3 regions of the Enterobacter sp. PL_is379 genome follow, and region 3 is predicted to be linked to each of the others. Evidence: predicted binding sites of a transcription regulator. Region 3 holds the regulator's gene; each other region holds the start of a gene.

The links. Region 3 encodes PurR, which represses purine synthesis genes. Its sites were predicted from a motif close to CANGCAAACGTTTGCNTG; they were not measured.
Region 1: a site for PurR is predicted at 4,241-4,258, ahead of glyA (serine hydroxymethyltransferase). Genes of this name have one in related genera too.
Region 2: a site for PurR is predicted at 5,410-5,427, ahead of AC0TOY_RS08660 (nucleoside-specific channel-forming protein Tsx). Genes of this name have one in related genera too.

Annotation. Positions count from the first base shown of each region.
Region 1 is NZ_JBVPGT010000029.1:316,344-323,739, reverse strand. It holds gene qseE (two component system sensor histidine kinase QseE/GlrK) at 1-331, shown strand, start outside; gene qseG (two-component system QseEF-associated lipoprotein QseG) at 333-1,070, shown strand; gene glrR (two-component system response regulator GlrR) at 1,057-2,394, shown strand; gene glnB (nitrogen regulatory protein P-II) at 2,460-2,798, shown strand; gene hmpA (NO-inducible flavohemoprotein) at 2,880-4,070, opposite strand; gene glyA (serine hydroxymethyltransferase) at 4,375-5,628, shown strand; gene AC0TOY_RS13990 (DoxX family protein) at 5,683-6,105, opposite strand; gene AC0TOY_RS13985 (3-phenylpropionate MFS transporter) at 6,278-7,396, shown strand, end outside.
Region 2 is NZ_JBVPGT010000026.1:148,594-155,989, reverse strand. It holds gene AC0TOY_RS08695 (aldo/keto reductase) at 1-946, shown strand, start outside; gene thiL (thiamine-phosphate kinase) at 1,001-1,972, opposite strand; gene nusB (transcription antitermination factor NusB) at 2,050-2,469, opposite strand; gene ribH (6,7-dimethyl-8-ribityllumazine synthase) at 2,491-2,961, opposite strand; gene ribD (bifunctional diaminohydroxyphosphoribosylaminopyrimidine deaminase/5-amino-6-(5-phosphoribosylamino)uracil reductase RibD) at 3,049-4,152, opposite strand; gene nrdR (transcriptional regulator NrdR) at 4,157-4,606, opposite strand; gene AC0TOY_RS08665 (SadB/YajI family lipoprotein) at 4,759-5,298, shown strand; gene AC0TOY_RS08660 (nucleoside-specific channel-forming protein Tsx) at 5,566-6,429, shown strand; gene AC0TOY_RS08655 (helix-turn-helix transcriptional regulator) at 6,518-7,198, opposite strand; gene AC0TOY_RS08650 (VOC family protein) at 7,213-7,396, opposite strand, start outside.
Region 3 is NZ_JBVPGT010000028.1:86,103-93,498, forward strand. It holds gene AC0TOY_RS11175 (C40 family peptidase) at 1-265, shown strand, start outside; gene sodB (superoxide dismutase [Fe]) at 388-969, shown strand; gene AC0TOY_RS11185 (MFS transporter) at 1,008-2,174, opposite strand; gene cydH (cytochrome bd-I oxidase subunit CydH) at 2,338-2,427, opposite strand; gene purR (HTH-type transcriptional repressor PurR) at 2,725-3,750, shown strand; gene punR (DNA-binding transcriptional activator PunR) at 3,768-4,679, opposite strand; gene punC (purine nucleoside transporter PunC) at 4,794-5,993, shown strand; gene cfa (cyclopropane fatty acyl phospholipid synthase) at 6,292-7,396, shown strand, end outside.

The DNA.
Region 1 (7,396 bases), on a different contig from region 3:
GAGCGTGCTGGATAATCTTTATTCCAATGCGGTGCACTATGGTACTGAATCCGGTAACATTTATATCCGAAGTTATACGAAGGGTTCCCGGGTGTTTATAGACGTCGCTAACACCGGCACCCCGATACCCGATGACGAAAAAACCATGATCTTCGAGCCCTTTTTCCAGGGGAGTCATCAGCGGAAAGGTGCGGTGAAAGGCAGTGGTCTGGGCTTGAGCATCGCCCGGGACTGCATACGACGCATGCAGGGTGAGCTAAACATTGCCACGGACGAACGTTCGGATGTTTGCTTCCGTATTGAACTGCCCCTGAGCCGGAAAAATCAATAAAATGAATCTATGTCTGGTGAGTATGTCACACGTCTTTTCCCGCGCCGTACGCGCGGTGTTTTCCCGCAACACGCTTCGCCTGAGCCTGCCCTGTTTATTTCTGGCAGGGTGTGTTTCCCATGCGCCACAAAGTGCAATTAGCGATAAACAAGAAGATAAATGGCCCGATAACCAGCTGGCCGATTTCCTCTCAACCCGCTGTGACGATATCTGGAACCTGTCAGGTCATGACGTTGAAAGCAACCCGCTGTTCTGGCTGCGTGGAATAGATTGCGCCCAGCGTCTGGCCCCGGTAGACGCTCGCTCGAAGGCGGCGATGCTGGATGACGACACCTGGCAGGACGCTTTCAAGCGCGGCATTTTGCTGGCTGATGCGAAAATCACCCCCGTCGAACGGCGCGCCAACGTGACCCGACTGGACACGTTCGTGGTCAATCTTCCCGTGCAGGTACGCCCGGTATACCAGCTCTGGCGCGATGGGCAGACATTACAGCTTCAGCTGTCTGAAGAGCGCTCCCGCTACAGCAAGCTGCAACAGTCAACCGACAGCGAGCTTGATACGCTGCGTCAGCAGCAGCAACATTTACGTACGCAGCTCGATACCACAACGCGTAAGCTGGAAAACCTGACCGATATCGAAAGGCAGCTCTCGTCGCGCAAATATCAGCCGGGGAGTTCATCTGCGGCACCGGACAGCGATACGCCGAAACAAGAGGATGTGAAGCATGACGAGCCGTAAACCTGCCCATCTGTTACTGGTGGATGACGATCCCGGGCTGTTAAAGCTGCTGGGCATGCGTCTGGTGAGTGAAGGCTACAGCGTCGTGACCGCGGAAAGCGGGATGGAGGGGCTTAAGATCCTCAGCCGCGAGAAAATCGATCTGGTGATAAGCGACCTGCGGATGGACGAAATGGATGGCCTGCAGCTGTTCGCGGAGATCCAGAAGCAGCAGCCGGGTATGCCCGTGATTATCCTGACGGCGCACGGGTCGATCCCGGATGCGGTTGCCGCGACGCAGCAGGGAGTATTCAGCTTCCTGACCAAGCCGGTAGATAAAGACGCGCTGTATAAGGCAATCGACAGCGCGCTGGAACACGCCGTCCCGGCGGGGGATGAAGCGTGGCGGGAGTCCATCGTCACCCGCAGCCCCGTGATGCTGCGTCTGCTTGAACAGGCCCGGATGGTGGCGCAGTCCGACGTCAGCGTGCTCATCAACGGCCAGAGCGGTACCGGGAAAGAGATCCTGGCCCAGGCGATCCATAACGCCAGCCCGCGCAGCAAGAACGCCTTTATTGCGATTAACTGCGGCGCGCTCCCGGAGCAGCTGCTTGAATCTGAACTGTTTGGTCACGCCCGCGGGGCATTCACCGGGGCGGTAAGCAGCCGGGAAGGGCTGTTCCAGGCCGCGGAAGGCGGCACGCTGTTCCTGGACGAGATTGGCGATATGCCCGCGCCGCTGCAGGTTAAGCTGCTGCGCGTGTTGCAGGAGCGCAAAGTTCGCCCGCTGGGCAGCAACCGCGACATTGATATTAACGTGCGAATTATTTCCGCCACCCACCGCGATCTGCCGAAAGTGATGGCCCGCAACGAGTTTCGTGAAGATCTCTACTACCGCCTGAACGTGGTGAACCTGAAGATCCCGGCGCTGGCGGAGCGTGCGGAAGACATTCCGCTGCTGGCGAACCACCTTTTACGCCAGGCGGCCGATCGCCATAAACCATTCGTGCGCGCGTTTTCCACCGATGCAATGAAGCGGCTGATGGCCGCAAGCTGGCCGGGCAACGTGCGTCAGTTGGTCAACGTGATTGAGCAGTGCGTGGCGCTGACCTCTTCACCGGTCATCAGCGACGCGCTGGTGGAGCAGGCGCTGGAAGGGGAAAACACGGCGCTGCCGACGTTTGCCGAAGCGCGGAATCAGTTTGAGCTCAACTATCTGCGCAAGCTATTGCAGATCACCAAAGGCAATGTGACCCACGCCGCGCGCATGGCCGGACGCAACCGCACCGAGTTCTACAAGCTGCTGTCGCGCCACGAGCTGGAAGCAAACGATTTTAAAGAGTAATGCCGTATGGTACTGTGAGCAATCGATTACGAGGCAGCTTACAGGCAAGAGTTTAAGGACCCACCATGAAAAAGATTGATGCGATTATTAAACCTTTCAAACTGGATGATGTGCGTGAAGCTCTGGCGGAAGTCGGCATCACCGGGATGACCGTGACGGAAGTGAAAGGTTTTGGTCGTCAGAAGGGCCACACCGAGCTTTACCGTGGCGCAGAGTACATGGTCGACTTTCTGCCGAAAGTGAAAATTGAAATCGTGGTCAGCGACGATATCGTTGATACCTGTGTGGATACCATTATCCGCACCGCGCAAACCGGCAAAATTGGCGACGGTAAAATCTTCGTCTTTGACGTGGCGCGCGTGATCCGTATCCGTACCGGCGAAGAAGACGACGCCGCGATTTAACATTGCCAACGGTTTTGTAGGCCGGGTAAGGCGCAGCCGCCACCCGGCGAAAAAAAGCCCCTCGAACGAGGGGCTTTTTCATTACAGCACCTTATGCGGCCCGAAACATTCGTAATGAATGCTGTCTTTGTTCACGCCCAGCTCAACCAGCTGCTGAGCGGCATACTGCATAAACGCCACCGGCCCACAGATGTAGAACTGCATGTCCGGCGCGCTAAACGCCCCTTCCATCTGGCTTAAATTCATCAGACCTTCGCTGTCAAAGCGGGCAGCTGCGCGGTCTTCCTCCGTCGGCAGGCGATACCAGGCGTGCGCGGTAAAGCGCGGCAGGGACGCCCCGAGCGTTTTCACCTCCTCCGCAAAGGCGTGTACATCGCCGTTCTCGGCGGCATGGAACCAGTTAACCTGCGCGCCGTGGCGAGATTTCGCCAGCGTATCGAGCATCGCCAGCATTGGCGTTTGGCCGACGCCCGCAGAGATCAGCGTAACCGGGGTGTTTGCTTCAACGGCCATAAAGAAATCACCCGCCGGCGCGGCCAGATGGACCACGTCGCCCACGTTCGCTTCGTTGTGCAGCCAGCTGGAAACCTGACCGCCGTCCTCACGCTTCACCGCAATGCGGTAGCCTTTACCGTTTGGCTTGCGGGTAAGAGAATACTGACGGATCTCCTGATGCGGGAAGCCTTCTGGCTTCAGCCACACGCCCAGATACCAGCCAGGCTGGTAATCGGCCACCGGTTGACCGTCCACCGGCTCAAACTCAAAGCTGGTAATCAATGCGCTGCGCGGGGTTTTCTCGACGATGCGGAACGCCCGCGTGCCTTCCCAGCCGCCGTTCTTACTGGCGTTTTCACTGTAGATCTGTGCTTCACGGTTGATAAACACGTTTGCCAGCACGCCGTAGGCTTTACCCCACGCGTCCAGCACCTCCTGGCCCGGGCTGAACATCTCGTCCAGCGTCGCCAGCAGGTGGCCGCCCACAATGTTGTACTGCTCGGGTTGGATCTGGAAGCTGGTGTGCTTCTGCGCGATTTTTTCCACCGCGGGCAGCAGTGCAGCCAGGTTTTCAATATTGCTGGCGTAGGCCGCGATGGCGTTGAACAGCGCTTCGCGCTGATCGCCGTTACGCTGGTTGCTCATGTTGAATATCTCTTTGAGCTCCGGGTTGTGCGTGAACATGCGATCGTAGAAATGGGCGGTGAGTTTAGGGCCGGTTTCCACCAACAGAGGAATGGTGGCTTTTACGGTAGCGATGGTTTGAGCGTCGAGCATGAGCGCGTCCTTCTGATGTTACTTTAATGATGTATTTTAAATGCATCTTATAAAAAATACCCCTGCGTTGTAAATGGTTCTTTGCAAGATGAAAAATATGCATCACAAACCTGAAAAGAAATCCGCTGGAAAGGGCGAGAGCTTTATTCCTCAAACCCTTGCGTGGCGGGTAGGAAAACGTTTGCGTAAAATCGTTTGTCAAGACCTGTTATCACAGAACTAATCAGTTATACTGTTGCCCGTCGTCCAACAGGACTGCCTTTTCAGGCCAAAATTTACTTGTTAGCTGAGTCAGGAGATGCGGATGTTAAAGCGTGAAATGAACATTGCCGATTATGATGCCGAACTGTGGCAGGCTATGGAGCAGGAAAAAGTACGTCAGGAAGAGCACATCGAACTGATCGCCTCCGAAAACTACACCAGCCCGCGCGTTATGCAGGCGCAGGGTTCTCAGCTGACCAACAAATATGCTGAAGGTTACCCTGGCAAACGCTATTACGGCGGTTGCGAGTACGTTGATATCGTTGAGCAACTGGCTATCGACCGTGCGAAAGAACTCTTTGGCGCTGACTACGCGAACGTGCAGCCGCACTCTGGCTCTCAGGCTAACTTCGCGGTCTATACCGCGCTGCTGCAGCCGGGCGATACCGTTCTGGGTATGAACCTGGCGCAGGGCGGCCACCTGACTCACGGCTCCCCGGTTAACTTCTCCGGCAAACTGTACAACATCATCCCTTACGGTATCGATGAGTCCGGTAAAATTGACTACGAAGACATGGCGAAGCAGGCTAAAGAGCACAAACCGAAGATGATCATCGGTGGCTTCTCTGCTTACTCCGGTATCGTTGACTGGGCAAAAATGCGTGAAATTGCAGACAGCATCGGTGCTTACCTGTTCGTTGACATGGCGCACGTTGCGGGTCTGATCGCCGCAGGCGTTTACCCGAACCCGGTTCCACACGCTCACGTTGTGACCACCACCACCCACAAAACCCTGGCGGGTCCACGCGGTGGCCTGATCCTGGCGAAAGGCGGTGACGAAGAGCTGTACAAAAAACTGAACTCCGCGGTGTTCCCAAGCGCGCAGGGCGGCCCACTGATGCACGTTATCGCGGCAAAAGCGGTAGCGCTGAAAGAAGCGATGGAGCCTGAGTTCAAGGTTTATCAGCAGCAGGTTGCCAAGAACGCCAAAGCGATGGTGGAAGTGTTCCTGAACCGTGGCTACAAAGTGGTATCCGGCGGTACTGAAAACCACCTGTTCCTGCTGGATCTGGTTGATAAGAACCTGACCGGTAAAGAAGCTGACGCTGCCCTGGGCCGCGCCAACATCACCGTGAACAAAAACAGCGTGCCAAACGATCCGAAGAGCCCGTTCGTGACCTCCGGTATCCGTATCGGTTCTCCGGCCGTGACTCGCCGCGGCTTCAAAGAAGCGGAAGTGAAAGAGCTGGCTGGCTGGATGTGTGACGTTCTGGACAACATCAATGACGAAGCGGTTATCGAGCGCGTCAAAGGTAAAGTTCTGGATATCTGCGCACGCTTCCCGGTATACGCATAATTCCTCTGCTTTGCAGAAATAAAAAAGGCCGCGCTTGCGGCCTTTTTTTATGGCTTAACGCCGGTCAAGGGAAATCGCGCCGGGACCAACAATCGCCAGCAAAATAAAGGCGCCAGCAATACTGATATTCTTGTAGAAGTTAATCATATTCGGTACGACCGCATCACCGGTCATATCCCAGTAGTGATGCCCAATCACCGCCGTTCCGAGGGTGTAGAACACAAACAGTACCGCGAGAGGACGGGTGAAAAAGCCCAGTACGATCAGAATGGCGGCAGGTACTTCCATCACCACCGCAATAATGGCCGCCAGCATGGGCATCGGCGTTCCCAGCGAGGTCATGTATTGTACGGTGCCGCTAAATCCCGTCAGTTTTGGATAACCAAAGATAATAAACAGCACGACAAGTGCGATGCGGCCGATCAACAGCAGCAGGTGACGCGACTGACCGAAATCGAGATAACGTAGTGAGTTCATGGCAGAAAACCTCTGCAAGTGGAGTAATTTAAACGTAATACATATTTCCATTCCCTGCCATAAGCCAGGCGACTGCACAAGATGTTAATTTTTCGTTAATTTATAGCAGGCTATCTACTTGCTTAATTTTTATATTCTCGCCAGACTATGGCCTCGATTTCGGGAGGGATTCATGGTCTTGCATTCCACGCGCTGGCTGGCGCTCAGTTATTTCACCTATTTCTTTAGCTACGGCATTTTTCTGCCCTTCTGGAGCGTCTGGCTCAAGGGTATCGGCCTGACGCCCGAGACCATCGGCGTCCTGCTGGGGGCCGGGCTGGTGGCGCGTTTCCTCGGCAGCCTGCTGATTGCCCCGCGCGTCAGCGATCCCTCCTTACTGATCAAGGCCGTGCGCATTCTTGCTCTGCTGACCCTGGTCTTTGTGGCCTGCTTCTGGGTCAGCCACCAGTTTGCCTGGCTGATGGTGGTGATGGTCGGCTTTAACCTGTTCTTCTCACCGCTGGTGCCGCTGACGGATGCCCTGGCGAACACCTGGCAAAAGCAGATCACCATGGACTATGGTCGCGTGCGCCTGTGGGGCTCTATCGCCTTTGTGATTGGCTCGGCGCTGGTGGGCAAACTGGTCAGCCTTTACGATTATCGCGCCATTCTTGCCCTGCTGAGCATCGGTATTGCCTCGATGCTGCTGGGCATGCTGCTGCGACCGTCGGTGATGCCACAAGGGGAAAGCCGCCATCAGGAGAGCGCCGGCTGGCCCGCATGGCGGAGCCTGGTCGCACAGAGCTGGCGTTTTCTGGCGTGCGTGTGCCTCCTTCAGGGGGCACATGCGGCGTACTATGGCTTCAGCGCTATCTACTGGCAGGGGGCAGGGTATTCCGCTTCCGCCGTGGGATATCTGTGGTCGCTGGGCGTGGTGGCCGAAGTCATTATCTTTGCCCTGAGCAAAAAACTGTTCCGCCGCTTTGGCGCGCGTGACCTGCTGCTGCTTTCCGCCGTGTGTGGGGTGGCGCGCTGGGGGATTATGGGCTGGACGACCGATCTGCCGTGGCTGATTGTGGCGCAAATTCTTCACTGCGGCACCTTTACCGTGTGCCATCTGGCAGCCATGCGCTATATCGCTGCGCGTGAGGGCGGGGACGTGATTCGCCTGCAGGCCGTCTACTCGGCAGTGGCAATGGGGGGCAGTATCGCGATCATGACGGTGTTTGCGGGGTTCCTCTATCAGCATCTGGGGCACGGCGTCTTCTGGGTGATGGCGCTGGTCGCCTTGCCCGCCATCGTTGTTCGCCCT
Region 2 (7,396 bases), on a different contig from region 3:
CCTTAAGGTTTCCCGACTTTGTCTGGGATGCATGACCTTTGGCGAACCCGATCGGGGAAACCACGCCTGGACGCTGCCGGAAGAGAGCAGCCGTCCGATTATCAAACGCGCCATCGAGGGCGGCATTAACTTCTTTGACACCGCCAACAGCTACTCCGACGGCAGCAGCGAGGAGATTGTTGGCCGCGCCCTGCGCGATTTTGCCCGTCGTGATGACATCGTCGTCGCCACCAAGGTCTACTATCCGGTAGGCGACCTGGCTGAGGGCCTTTCTCGCGCACAGATCCTGCGCTCCATTGATGACAGCCTCAGACGCCTGAACATGGATTACGTCGACCTGCTGCAAATTCACCGCTGGGATTACAACACGCCAGTCGAGGAGACGCTTGAAGCGCTGAACGACGTGGTCAAAGCCGGTAAAGCACGCTACATCGGCGCGTCGTCTATGCACGCGTCGCAGTTTGCTCAGGCGCTGGATCTCCAGGCGCAGCACGGCTGGGCGCGCTTCGTCACCATGCAGGATCACTACAACTTGATCTATCGTGAAGAAGAGCGCGAGATGTTGCCGCTGTGCCATCAGGAGGGCGTGGCGGTGATCCCGTGGAGCCCGCTGGCGCGCGGTCGTCTGACCCGTCCGTGGGGAGAAACCACGGCCCGTCTGGTATCGGATGAAGTGGGAAAAAATCTGTATGGCGGTACGGAAGCCAGCGATGCGCTAATTGCCGAACGCTTAGCCGGAATTGCCGACGATACCGGGGCAACCCGCGCCCAGGTGGCGCTGGCCTGGCTGCTGGGTAAACGCGGCGTCGCGGCGCCGATTATCGGCACATCCCGGGAAGAGCAGCTTGACGAACTGCTGAATGCGGTGGATATCACGCTGACGCCGGAGCAGGTTGCCGAGCTGGAGACGCCGTATCAGCAGCATCCGGTTGTGGGATTTAAGTAAGCACGTAGGCCGGGTAAGGCGGAGCCGACACCCGGCAATACAGAGCGCACAACATCACGCGAAGTGATCGTACCCTTTCCAGTCCAGCGTAACCGGCTCACCGTCTTTCACAAACTTCAGCCCTTCACTCTCCGGCATGATCTGACCGATGCAGGTAAATTTCGCGCCGAGATGCGCTAACGCCACATCCAGCGTTCCGCGATTGAGCTCAGGCACCGTGAAGCACAGTTCGTAGTCTTCACCACCGGACAGCGCCCAGCGCAGGGCCAGCTCAGGCTCTACATGGCGAAGCAGTTGCTCAGACAGCGGGAACAGGTCCAGGTCAACGCGCGCGCCGACGCCGCTAGCCTTCAGAATATGGCCGAGGTCCGAGATAAGCCCGTCAGAGAGATCGATAGCCGAGCTCGCCCGTTCGCGCAGCGCCTGGCCGTGCAAGATACGCGGTGTTGGCCGCAGATGGCGTTTTACCAGATATGCCGCATCATCAGCATCTTCAACCGTTAAACGGTTCTGAAGGATCGCCAGCCCTGCCGCACTGTCGCCCGGCGTACCGGTCACGTAGATCCAGTCACCGGGTTTTGCGCCTGAGCGCTTCAGCGCGCGGCCAAGCGGCACATAGCCGTGGATCGCCAGCGTCATCGACAGCGGACCGGCAGTGGTATCACCGCCAATCAGCTGCATATCGTAGTAGCTAAGCTGCTCAAACAGCGCATCGCTAAAGGCTTCCAGCCAGGCTTCATCCACCTCTGGCAGGGTCAAAGCCAGCGTCAGCCACGCAGGATCGGCACCCATCGCCGCCAGATCGCTGACGTTCACCGCCAGCGCTTTATACGCCAGATCGGCAGGATCGATATCCGGTAAGAAATGACGGCCGCACACTAAGGTGTCGGTGCTGATTGCCAGCGTCTGTTTTTCGGGAATATTGAGAAGTGCACAGTCATCGCCAATGCCGGTTTCAACATCAAGACGAGAGGTTCTGACACGGTCGAAATAACGGGCAATCAGGGAGAATTCGCCGCATGCCATACGTTATGCCTCAGCAAATAAAAGAAAAAACCGGAGCCGCACTGCCCGTCAGGCAATGCAGGACTCCGGTTTGCGGATCACTTTTTGTGGGGACGGATCGCAGGTGCTGCTTTATCAAGTACGCCGTTTACAAACTTGTGGCTGTCTTCAGCGCCGAAGGTTTTCGCCAGTTCGATCGCTTCGTTGATGGCCACTTTATACGGCACATCATCACGTTTAGACAGCTCAAACAGCGCAATACGCAACACTGCTTTTTCTACCTGGCCCAGCTCTTCGAGCAGACGGGACAGGTAAGGCTTCATCAGACCATCGAGATACGCGCTATTAGTCGCCACTCCCGACAGCAGTTCACGGAAGTACAGAACGTCAACGTCTTTCACGTCCTGTTCTGACAGGAACTGGTATTCAACATCAGAGATGTCGTTCTGGGACAACTGCCAGGAGTAAAGTGCCTGGACGGCACATTCACGGGCGCGGCGACGAGCAGCAGGTTTCACGGAATTCCCCTTACAAAAAAATCAGGCCTTGATGGCTTTCAATACATTGATCATTTCAAGCGCGGTCAGTGCAGCTTCTGCACCTTTGTTACCGGCTTTGGTGCCAGCACGTTCGATGGCTTGTTCAATACTTTCGGTGGTCAGCACGCCGAACGCGACAGGAATTTCAGCATCCTGCGCAACGTGTGCCAGACCGTTGCTTGCACCGCCCGCAACGTATTCGAAGTGCGCAGTGCCGCCACGAATAACGGTACCCAGTGCAATCACCGCGTCATATTTACCGGTTTTCGCCAGCGCGCCCGCCGCCAGTGGCAGTTCGTAAGCGCCTGGAACCCAAACAACGGTAATATTGTCATCTTTAACCTGGCCGATACGTTTCAGGGCGTCAATAGCACCTTCCAGCAGGCTGTCGTTGATGAAGTTGTTGAAACGCGCAATGGTGATGGCGACGCGAGCGTCCGGGGTAGCTACAGCAGCTTCAATAATGTTCATACTCTTCCTTTACGGGTTCATTTGGCCCCGCAGGGGGGCGGATCTTATCATAATACTTTGCGCACTGCTTCCCTATTTCAGGAGCAATTACGCTGTCGTTAAGTGGAGGCAGACATCCGGACCTACCGGACGAATCTCGCTAAATTTGAGTTGCGGTGCGTCGGCCAGTTTTTCAAGGCCAGGCAGCACAAACAGGCCGCGCGCATCGTGACCTAACAGTTTAGGCGCAACGTAAACAATCAATTCATCCACCAGTCCGGCCTGTAAGAGCGCACCGGCGAGCGTTGGCCCGGCTTCGACCCAGATGCTGTTCACCTGCTGCTTGCCGAGCAGCATCATCAGCACCACCAGATCCAGATGACCGTTATGCTCCGCCACCATAATGCTGCGCACGCCTTCCGGCCATTCGCGCGTATCTTCTTTAGTACGGGCAATCCAGGTTTCACCCGGCTGCTGGACGATGCGGTGCTCCGGCGTCACCCGGTTCTGGCTATCAATGACAATACGCAGCGGCTGACGCAGGTTCTCCTGCGGGTAAAGCGCCTGAGTATCGGCATTCAGTTCGTCCCAGCGCACGGTCATAGCCGGATCGTCAGCCAGAACGGTTTCACTGCTGGTGAGAATAGCATGGCTTTGCGCGCGCAGACGTTGCACATCGCGCCTTGCCTGTGGCGACGTGATCCACTGGCTTTCGCCGTTTGCCATCGCCGTACGACCGTCCAGCGAGGCGCCCAGCTTGAGCTGAATATACGGGAACCCCGTGCGCATGCGCTTCAGAAAGCCTTTGTTGAGCGCTTCCGCGTCCTGCATCATCAGGCCATGGCTGACGTCAATGCCTTCCTGCTGCAGGCGATACAGACCGCGTCCGGCTACCTGCGGATTCGGATCCTGCATCGATGCGACCACGCGCGAAACACCTGCCGCGATAAGCGCTTCGCAGCACGGCGGCGTACGCCCGTGATGGCTGCAGGGCTCCAGTGTGACGTAGGCCGTAGCACCGCGCGCCTTCTCGCCGGCCATGCGCAGCGCATGAACCTCAGCATGCGGTTCGCCGGCACGATAGTGAAACCCCTCCCCCACGATCTCGCCATCTTTGACGATAACGCACCCGACGTTCGGGTTAGGATGGGTAGTAAAACGACCGCGCTGCGCCAGCTTCATGGCTCTCGCCATGTAAATCTCATCCTGCATGAGCTTAATCCTGTAAGCGGGCGATCTCTTCGCCAAACTCTTTGATATCTTCGAAACTGCGGTAGACCGAAGCGAAGCGGATATAGGCGACCTTATCGAGCTTTTTCAGCTGCTCCATCACCAGGTTGCCGATCATTTTGCTCGGCACTTCACGCTCACCCAAACCACGAAGGTAAGATTTTATGTGGTTTAACGCCATTTCAACGTCGTCCGCGCTGACGGGACGTTTTTCCAGGGCCTTCAGCATCCCGCTGCGCAGTTTCTCTTCGTTAAACGGCTCTCGCACGTCGTTGCTTTTTACCACGCGCGGCATTACCAGCTCAGCAACCTCAAAGGTCGTGAAACGCTCGTTGCACACCAGACATTGCCGACGACGGCGTACGGATGACCCTTCGCCCACAAGACGAGAGTCGATGACTTTGGTATCCACAGCGGAGCAGAATGGGCAATGCATACGGTATCCCTGTTATCCGGTTAACTAATTTTCATTTTACCCTGATCTGGCCTGACAACAAAGGAAGAGCTTTTTGAGACAAAGGATCTATGTCTGACACGATGATGCTGGCTACCATTAGGACGATCCGTTATTTCAAGGAAATAAACGCAATGACAAGACGTTACCTGAAAATTTTGCTGGTGGGGAGCCTCTTCACCCTTAGCGCCTGTGCACAGCAAACCGAAGTCCGTCAGATGAAACAGAGCGTGAATACGCTCAATACGGCGATGGACAAACTGAACAAAGAAACGGTGAAGATCACCCAGCAAAACGCGCTGAATGCTAAATCCAGCAGCGGGGTTTATCTGCTACCGGGGGCGAACACGCCCGCGCGGCTCAATAGTCAGATTGGCACGCTAAAAATGTCTCTGGTAAACGTGGCGGCGAATGCAAATGGTACTCGCGCAACATTACGCATCCAGGGAGAATCCAACGATCCGTTGCCAGCCTTCAGCGGCACCGTCGAATGGGGACAGATCCAGGGCACCACGGAGAGCTACCAGGAGGTGAATGTTAATCGTCAGCTGTTCACCGCACCGGCCAGCGTGCTGGCTCCGAGCGATGTTGACATTCCACTGCAGCTTAACGGACTGACTCCGGATCAGTTAGGTTTCATCCGCATTCACGATATCCAGCCCGCCGCTCAGTAACCCCTCTTTTAGCGGAGTGAAATGTCACTCCGCTAACATTTACATTTAGTATGGATTGGCAACATAAATGATTGCCGCTACAATCCCGGCCGTTTAAAGTACGCAAACGTGAACGCAATCGATTACGTGTGTGAGAGATATGTGAAACAACACATATTTTTGTGAGCAGGGATTCCTATAATAGGCACCGCAGAAACACGAAATATTTAGAAACGCAATTCGCGCATTTTTCACTCCCGGAAGGGAATTTCAATCAGTGGCATGATTATGAAAAAAACATTACTCGCAGCTGGCGCCGTGCTGGCACTTTCTTCCTCTTTCACTGTTAACGCAGCGGAAAACGATAAACCACAATACCTCTCCGACTGGTGGCACCAGAGCGTTAACGTGGTCGGCAGCTACCACACGCGCTTTTCTCCGAAGCTGAACAACGACGTTTATCTGGAATACGAAGCGTTTGCTAAAAAAGACTGGTTTGATTTCTATGGCTATATCGATATTCCTAAGACCTTTGACTGGGGTAACGGTAACGACAAAGGTATCTGGTCCGACGGTTCCCCGCTGTTCATGGAAATCGAACCGCGTTTCTCTATTGATAAACTGACGGGTACCGACCTGAGTTTTGGTCCGTTCAAAGAATGGTATTTCGCCAACAACTATATCTACGATATGGGCGATAACAAAGGCAGCCGTCAGAGCACCTGGTACATGGGTCTGGGTACAGATATCGATACCGGTCTGCCAATGGGCCTGTCTCTGAACGTGTATGCTAAATACCAGTGGCAGAACTATGGCGCTTCAAACGAAAACGAGTGGGATGGCTACCGTTTCAAAGTAAAATACTTTGTGCCAATCACTCAGGTTTGGGGTGGCCAGCTGACCTACATCGGCTTCACCAACTTCGACTGGGGCTCAGATCTGGGTGATGACAAGAACCGCACCAGTAACTCTATCGCGTCCAGCCACGTTCTGGCCCTGAACTACGATCACTGGCACTACTCTGTCGTCGCGCGTTATTTCCATAACGGCGGCCAGTGGAAAGGTGGGGATACCGTTAACTGGGGTGAGGGTGACTTCACGTCTAAATCAACCGGTTGGGGTGGCTACCTGGTTGTAGGTTACAACTTCTAATCAGTGTGGGTTTCGCCCGGTGGTGCTACGCTTACCGGGCCAACGATCCGAATGCAGGCCGGGTAAGGCGTAGCCGCCACCCGGCTTTTTACTGCTTAACCTTCCGCAAAAAATCTGCCAGAGACCTGTCCGCACTCTCGCTAAACCGCCTTTCCGTAGTCACAATATTGAGGCATCTGTCGAGCCGGAAACAGCGATAGTCATCGCGCCGTTCACACCACGCCGCCAGCAGCCAGCGCTCTCCCCAGAAGAACAGCCCCAGCGGCTGAACCTCACGATTAGACAGCTGTCCTGCTTCATCACGGTAATGCAGCGCCAGCACCTGTTGGGCGGAAATCGCCTGATGAATCCTGTCAAAATCGCTGCGGGAGTGGCTTTGCATGCAAAAATCCGGGGCGTAGATCCGCGTCTGCTCCGCCTTTCGACGACTCTCCTCGGGCAGAATCGCCAGCACCTTTTCCTGAGCCGACTCCAGCTCGCGCGACAGCGATTCCCCTCCCCAGGTTTTGAGCAGGCGAATCGCGACGATCAGCGCCTCAGATTCCTTATTTGTCAGCATCAGTGGCGGCAGGTCAAAACCCGACATCAGCCGATATCCGCTCCCTGCCTCACCTTCCACCGGCACACCGGAAAGCGACAGGTCGCGGATATCGCGGTAGACCGTACGCTCGGACACGCCAAGCCGGTCCGCCAGATGCGCTGCCGTTGTCAGACGCCTGCCCCGCAGGATCTGCACAATCTGAAACAAACGGTCAGCGCGTCGGGTCATATCTTATTCCGCTCTCAGGCAGGTTGATGGAGACCGACGCGGTTACCCTCGCTGTCGGTAAACAAGGCGATAGTGCCAATGCCATGCGGCAGTTCCAGCGGGCCAAACACGCACTCGCCGCCCGCAGAGGCGATGCGATCGAGCGTGGCCGCCAGGTTGTCAGTATGCAGGTAAATAATAGCGCCCTGCAAAGACGGT
Region 3 (7,396 bases):
CATTCCTCGTACCGCTAATGAGATGTACCACCTGCGCGATGCCTCACCGGTTGACCGCGGTGAGCTGGAAAACGGCGATCTGGTATTCTTCCGCACTCAGGGTCGCGGCACGGCTGACCACGTCGGCGTCTATGTCGGCAACGGAAAATTCATCCAGTCACCGCGTAGCGGCCAGGATATTCAGATCACCTCTCTCAGTGAAGACTACTGGGTACGCCATTACGTCGGCGCACGTCGCGTAATGACGCCGAAAACCATTCGCTAACCCCTACCCTGCCACACCCGTGGCAGGGTAAGTTCCTCTTTTGCATACCCTTTCAATTTGCTATCCTGTCCCTGTTGTCTGTGTGGTTATTGGCAACGCAAAATACAATAAGGAGAGAAGCAATGTCGTTCGAATTACCTGCACTACCGTATGCAAAAGACGCCCTGGCACCGCATATTTCTGCGGAAACCCTGGAATATCATTACGGCAAGCATCACCAGACGTACGTCACTAACCTGAACAATCTGATCAAGGGCACCGATTTTGAAGGCAAAACGCTGGAAGAGATCGTCCGCAGCTCAGAGGGTGGCGTATTCAACAACGCGGCTCAGGTGTGGAACCACACCTTCTACTGGCACTGCCTGGCGCCAAACGCCGGCGGTGAACCTGTCGGTGAACTGGCTACCGCTATCAACGCCGCCTTTGGCAGCTTCGCGGATTTCAAAGCGAAATTTACCGATGCAGCCATCAAGAACTTCGGCTCGGGCTGGACGTGGCTGGTTAAAGAGGCGGATGGCAAACTGGCTATCGTGTCCACCTCTAACGCAGGCACCCCGCTGACCACCAGCGCTAAGCCGCTGATGACCGTGGACGTATGGGAACACGCTTACTACATTGATTACCGCAACGCGCGCCCGAACTACCTGGAGCACTTCTGGGCACTGGTTAACTGGGACTTTGTGACGAAGAACTTCGCCGCGTAAGAGACACGCAGAAGGGTTCGCCCTTCTGCGTTTTTGGTTTATTCCGCAGCGCAGGCTGCTTCAGGCTGTTTACGACCCGACATCATCACCAGCAGCAGGCCGAGCGCGGCAATAATCGCCCCCATCACCGGCACAAAGCTGTACCCCAGTCCCCCTGAAATCACGGCCCCACCGGCCGCCGCACCGAGCGCGTTGCCCAGGTTGAAGGCGCCGATGTTGACCGACGATGAGAGGCCCGGCGCTTCATGCGCAACACGCATCACGCGCATCTGCAGCGGCGGCACCACGGCAAAGGTGGCGGCTCCCCAGACGACCATCGCGATCGCGGCGCCAAACTCATTACGCGCCAGCCACGGAATGGCAATCATGATGACAATCAGCAGGGTTAAGAAGCCCTTCAGCGTGCCGCTTACGGAACGGTCGGCAAATTTCCCACCGAGATAGTTGCCGATCGAGAAGCCCACGCCTATCAGCACCAGCATCGCGGTCACAAAGAGAGGCGTTGCGTGGGTGATGTCATGCAATACCGGTGAAATATAGGTGTAGAGGGTAAACATCGCCCCTGCCCCCAGCACGGTGGTGAGCAGCGCGGAGAGCACCTGCGGGCGCACCAGCACCGACAGCTCTCTGCGCACGTCAGGACGTTCACCCGCGCTGCCTTTCGGCAGGGAGAAGAACAGCGCCACCATCGCGACCACGCCCAGCCCGGCCGTCGCCAGGAATGACATCCGCCAGCCGATCGCTTCCCCCAGCCAGGTTGCCGCAGGCACCCCGCCGATGTTGGCAATCGTTAGCCCCATAAACATGGTTGCTACGGCGCTGGCCTGCTTATGTTTTGGCACCACGCTGGCAGCCACGACCGATCCCAGCCCGAAGAACGCGCCGTGGTTAAGGCTGGTCAGAATACGCGACAGCATCAGCGTGGTGTAGTCCGGCGAAATGGCCGAAAGCACGTTGCCCAGGGTGAAAATCGCCATCAGGAAAATCAGCGCATTGCGGCGCGCGCGGTGCGAAAGGAGAAGCGTCATCAGCGGCGCCCCCACCATCACGCCGATAGCATAGGCGCTGATTAACATCCCTGCCGCAGGGATCGAGACGTCCACGCCGCGGGCGATGACGGGCAGTAACCCCATCGGGGAGAATTCAGTGGTGCCAATCCCAAAAGCGCCAATCGCCAGGGCCAGCAGGGGAAAATTGATTTTCATGCGTCAACTCCGGATGCCGTGTCATGTGGTGACACAGAACAAAGAAGCGGAAAGCATGACATCAATCACAAAAAATGAGAAGTTAACAAAATGGCAAAAGATTTTTGCCAGAGAAGTAACAATCGGGTCGATCGGGAGGGAGAAGGCTCTCCCTCCGCGTAAATCAGTGCAGCGCAGCCGTCAGACCGGCCGCGACAATCAGAGCCAGCACAATAACGGTGGTGAACAGCGAAAACTTCAGATCGGAACTCATCAATTTTTCTCCTTTTAATCCCCCCACGAAAAGTGAGCCTGCTCATTTTTGCATAATTTACGTCAAAAATCTTCCTGGATTTAGGCTGATAAACACTTTACCTCTTCCCCTTTTCATCAAGATAGGACAAAATTCCACGCTAAATTTATTAGCGTACCGGCCATTGACCCCCTCCTGACGTCCCGTGTCGTTTTCCCGGCGTGCCGCAATTCAAGATTGCGTGATAAGGGTGAGAGAAGGCAAACGTTTACCTTCAAGTTTTTCAGGAGTTTAGGATATGGTCTGGAGTGACATTTAATGGCAACAATTAAAGACGTAGCAAAACGCGCAAACGTTTCCACTACAACCGTATCACATGTAATTAACAAAACCCGCTTTGTGGCGGAAGAGACGCGCAACGCCGTCTGGGCAGCGATCAAAGAGCTGCACTATTCGCCAAGTGCGGTTGCGCGCAGCCTCAAGGTTAATCACACCAAGTCCATTGGATTGCTGGCCACCAGCAGTGAAGCGGCCTATTTTGCCGAGATCATTGAAGCGGTTGAGAAAAACTGCTTCCAGAAAGGTTATACCCTGATTCTGGGCAACGCGTGGAACAGCATTGAAAAACAGCGCGCCTATCTGTCGATGATGGCGCAAAAGCGCGTTGATGGCCTGCTGGTAATGTGTTCCGAGTACCCGGAATCCGTGCTGTCGATGCTCGAAGAGTATCGCCATATTCCTATGGTGGTCATGGACTGGGGTGAAGCGCGCGCGGATTTCACTGATTCCGTTATCGATAATGCCTTCGAAGGCGGCTATATGGCCGGTCGTTATCTGATCGAACGCGGTCACCGCGAGATTGGCGTGATCCCCGGTCCGCTGGAGCGCAACACCGGCGCGGGCCGTCTGGCCGGTTTTATGAAAGCGATGGAAGAAGCGCTGATCAACGTGCCGGAAAACTGGATTGTGCAGGGTGACTTTGAGCCGGAGTCGGGCTACCGCGCAATGCAGCAGATCGTCTCCCAGCCACACCGTCCGACCGCCGTTTTCTGCGGGGGTGACATCATGGCAATGGGCGCGCTCTGCGCTGCCGACGAACTGGGTCTGCGTGTACCGCAGGATATTTCCGTGATCGGGTATGACAACGTGCGTAACGCGCGTTTCTTCACGCCAGCGTTAACCACCATTCACCAGCCGAAAGATTCGCTGGGCGAAACGGCCTTCAATATGCTGATGGACAGGATCGTCAACAAACGTGAAGAGTCGCAGTCCATTGAAGTTCACCCGCGTCTTATCGAACGCCGTTCCGTTGCGGACGGTCCGTTCCGCGATTACCGTCGTTAATCGCTTTACGGGGCCAGCTACGCTGGCTCCCGTAACCATTCCCGGTTTAGCGTTTCGCTGTCTCCCAGATAATCCAGCAGCCAGGCCATCGCAGGCGAGACATCACTTTGCTGCCAGGTCAGGCAGCAGGCCGCATCCGGGAACGGATTCTCCAGCGTCAGCTCAACCCACTCTCCGGTATCGATGCGCGGACGCGCGAAATGAACGGGCACCATCGCGACGCACAGTCCGGCGCTGAGGCACGTCGCCGACGATTCCCAGTCAGGGGCCACCACCCGCCGCTGGTTGTCCAGAAGCCAGGTGATACGCTTGGGCAATGAACGGGAGGTATCCTCCAGCACCAGCGACGGCCAGTTGCGCAGCGTATCATCGCTGAGCGGCCCCTCCATCGCCGCCAGCGGATGATCGCTTGCCACCACGCACTTCCAGCTCAGCATCCCCATATCGCGAAAGGCGTAACGTCCCCCGACCGGGATCGCCTGCGTGGCCCCGATTGCCATCTCTGCCCTGCCGTCCGCCAGCGCATCCCAGACGCCGTTGAACACCTCCTGCGAGACCCGCAGCTCGACATCTGAAAAATGACGATAGAAATCGACGATCATCTGCCGGGTACGTTCCGGCTTAACGATGTTATCCACCGCGATGGAAAGATGCCCCCGCCAGCCGTTAGCGATCTGCTGACACTGTTCGCGGGTGATCTGCATTTTTTTGATAACAGAACGCCCTTCCTTCAAAAACCACGCCCCTGCGGGCGTTAATTCCACATCACGATGGCGCCGCTCAAACAGCGGAACCGCCAGCCACTCCTCCAGCTGACGCACCGTGTAGCTGATGGCCGAAGGGACGCGGTGCAGCTCCTGCGCTGCACCGCTAAAGCTGCCGTTACGCGCGACAGCATCGACCACTTCAAGAGAATAATCTGACCACATTTTCTGCCTGCAAAAAATTTGAATGCACCCGCCAAATATTAGCGTTTCACAAGCGGCTTTGCACTCCCTACACTCTGCGCCAACGTACACCTGCCTCCTCAGGAGAATAAGAGAATGCAACCCAGGAAAGGATTTTTAGTCTGGCTCGGCGGCTTAAGCGTGCTGGGCTTTTTGGCCACCGACATGTACCTGCCCGCGTTTGCCGCGATGCAGGAAGACCTGCAAACCCCTGCGGCGGCCATCAGCGCCAGCCTGAGCCTGTTCCTTGCCGGTTTTGCTTTCGCGCAGCTGCTGTGGGGACCGCTCTCGGATCGCTTTGGTCGTAAACCGGTACTGCTGCTGGGTCTGGCCATTTTTGCCGTGGGCTGCCTGGGGATGCTGTGGGTGCGCGATGCCACCTGGCTGCTGGTGCTGCGCTTTATTCAGGCCGTGGGCGTCTGTGCTGCGGCGGTGACCTGGCAGGCGCTGGTGACCGACTACTATCCGGCTAACCGCACAAACCGTATTTTCGCCACCATTATGCCGCTGGTGGGTCTTTCCCCTGCCCTGGCTCCGCTGCTGGGCAGCTGGATCCTCGCGCACTTTGACTGGCAGGCCATTTTTGCCACGCTGTTTGCCATCACGCTGGTGCTGATGCTGCCGGCGTTTGCCCTTAAGCCCGCGCATAAAAAAGAGGCGCATGCGGATGCGAAGCCGATTACCTTCACCTCCCTGCTGAGCGCCAAGGCGTATCGCGGGAATGTCCTGATTTATGCCGCCTGTTCGGCCAGCTTCTTCGCGTGGCTCACCGGTTCGCCGTTTATTCTGCACGATATGGGCTACAGCCCGGCGGCCATCGGTCTGAGCTATGTTCCGCAGACCATCGCGTTCCTGGTGGGCGGGTACGGCTGCCGCGCGGCGCTGCAAAAATGGGAAGGTCAGCAGATGCTGCCATGGCTGCTGGTGCTGTATGCGCTGAGCGTCATCGGTACCTGGGCCGTCGGGTTTATTCCGGGCGCGGGCCTGGCTGAAATTTTGATTCCCTTCTGCGTGATGGCCGTGGCGAACGGGGCGATTTACCCGATCGTGGTGGCACAGGCGTTGCGTCCGTTCCCGCAGGCGACAGGCCGCGCCGCCGCGCTGCAAAATACCCTGCAGCTGGGTCTGTGCTTCCTGGCAAGTCTGGTGGTCTCGGCGCTGATTGCGACGCCACTGTTAACCACCACCAGCGTGATGCTGGTCACCGTTGCGCTGGCGGTGATGGGCTATCGCATGCAGGCCTCCGCGCAGCGTGAGCAGGATAGCGGCGCTCAGGTGGAAACCTCGCATGCCTGATTGCGCCAGAAATCATGTTACATTTCAGTGATTAGGTTGCTAACAATTTTCTATTGAATCACCAAATTTTGAGGCCTATACTAAATTTGGTTCGATTAAATACGATAAATATTAAGTGTTAACGGGAGCCGGAGTGCTCCCGTTTTACCATGGAAGGCATTTCGGCAAGGGTTATCTCCCTTCCTCTGTTCTACGTCGGATATTAGCCTCGCGGTATTTACCGTGAGATTTCTCACAAACCAAAAAAAGCGTCTACGCTGTTTGAAGGTTCTGATCACATCAGGGTGATGGAGAAGCTATGAGTTCATCGTGTATAGAAGAAGTCAGCGTTCCGGACGATAACTGGTCCCGGATCGTCAGTGAACTGTTAGGTCGAGCAGGCATCACTATCAATGGATCATCGCCATCCGATCCTCAGGTTAAACATCCCGACTTTTTTAAACGCGTATTGCGGGAGGGATCGTTAGGCCTGGGAGAAAGTTATATGGACGGCTGGTGGGAGTGCGAACGTCTGGATACCTTTTTTGCCAGCGTGCTGCGTGCCGGTCTGGAAAACCAACTCCCGCGCAATCTGAAAGACACCCTGCGCGTCGCCTCTGCCCGACTGTTCAATCTGCAAAGTAAAAAACGCGCGTGGATCGTCGGCAAAGAGCATTACGATCTCGGCAATGACCTGTTCAGCCGTATGCTGGACCCGTTCATGCAGTACTCCTGCGCCTACTGGAAAGACGCGTCGACGCTTGAGGAAGCGCAGCAGGCAAAGCTGCGTCTGATTAGCGAGAAGCTGCAGCTACAGCCCGGCATGCGCGTGCTGGATATCGGCTGCGGCTGGGGTGGGCTGGCGTATTTTATGGCGAAGCACTATGGCGTCAGCGTAGTGGGCGTCACGATTTCAGCGGAACAGCAAAAAATGGCGCGAGAGCGCTGTCAGGGTCTTGATGTGGATATCCGGCTGCAGGACTACCGTGACCTGAACGAGCAGTTCGACCGGATCGTTTCCGTCGGCATGTTCGAGCACGTGGGGCCAAAAAACTACGATACCTACTTTGAGGTGGTGGATCGTAATCTGAAACCGGACGGGCTCTTCCTGCTGCACACCATCGGCTCTAAGCGGACCGACAATAACGTTGACCCGTGGATCAATAAATACATCTTTCCGAATGGCTGTTTACCGTCCGTTCGCCAGATCGCCAACGCCAGTGAATCCCATTTCGTGATGGAAGACTGGCATAACTTTGGCGCGGACTACGACACCACCTTAATGGCGTGGCATGAACGTTTCCAGAAAGCCTGGCCCGAGATTGCGGACAACTATTCAGAACGATTCAAACGGATGTTTAGCTATTATCTGAATGCCTGCGCGGGGGCGTTTCGCGCACGGGATATTCAGCTCTGGCAGGTGG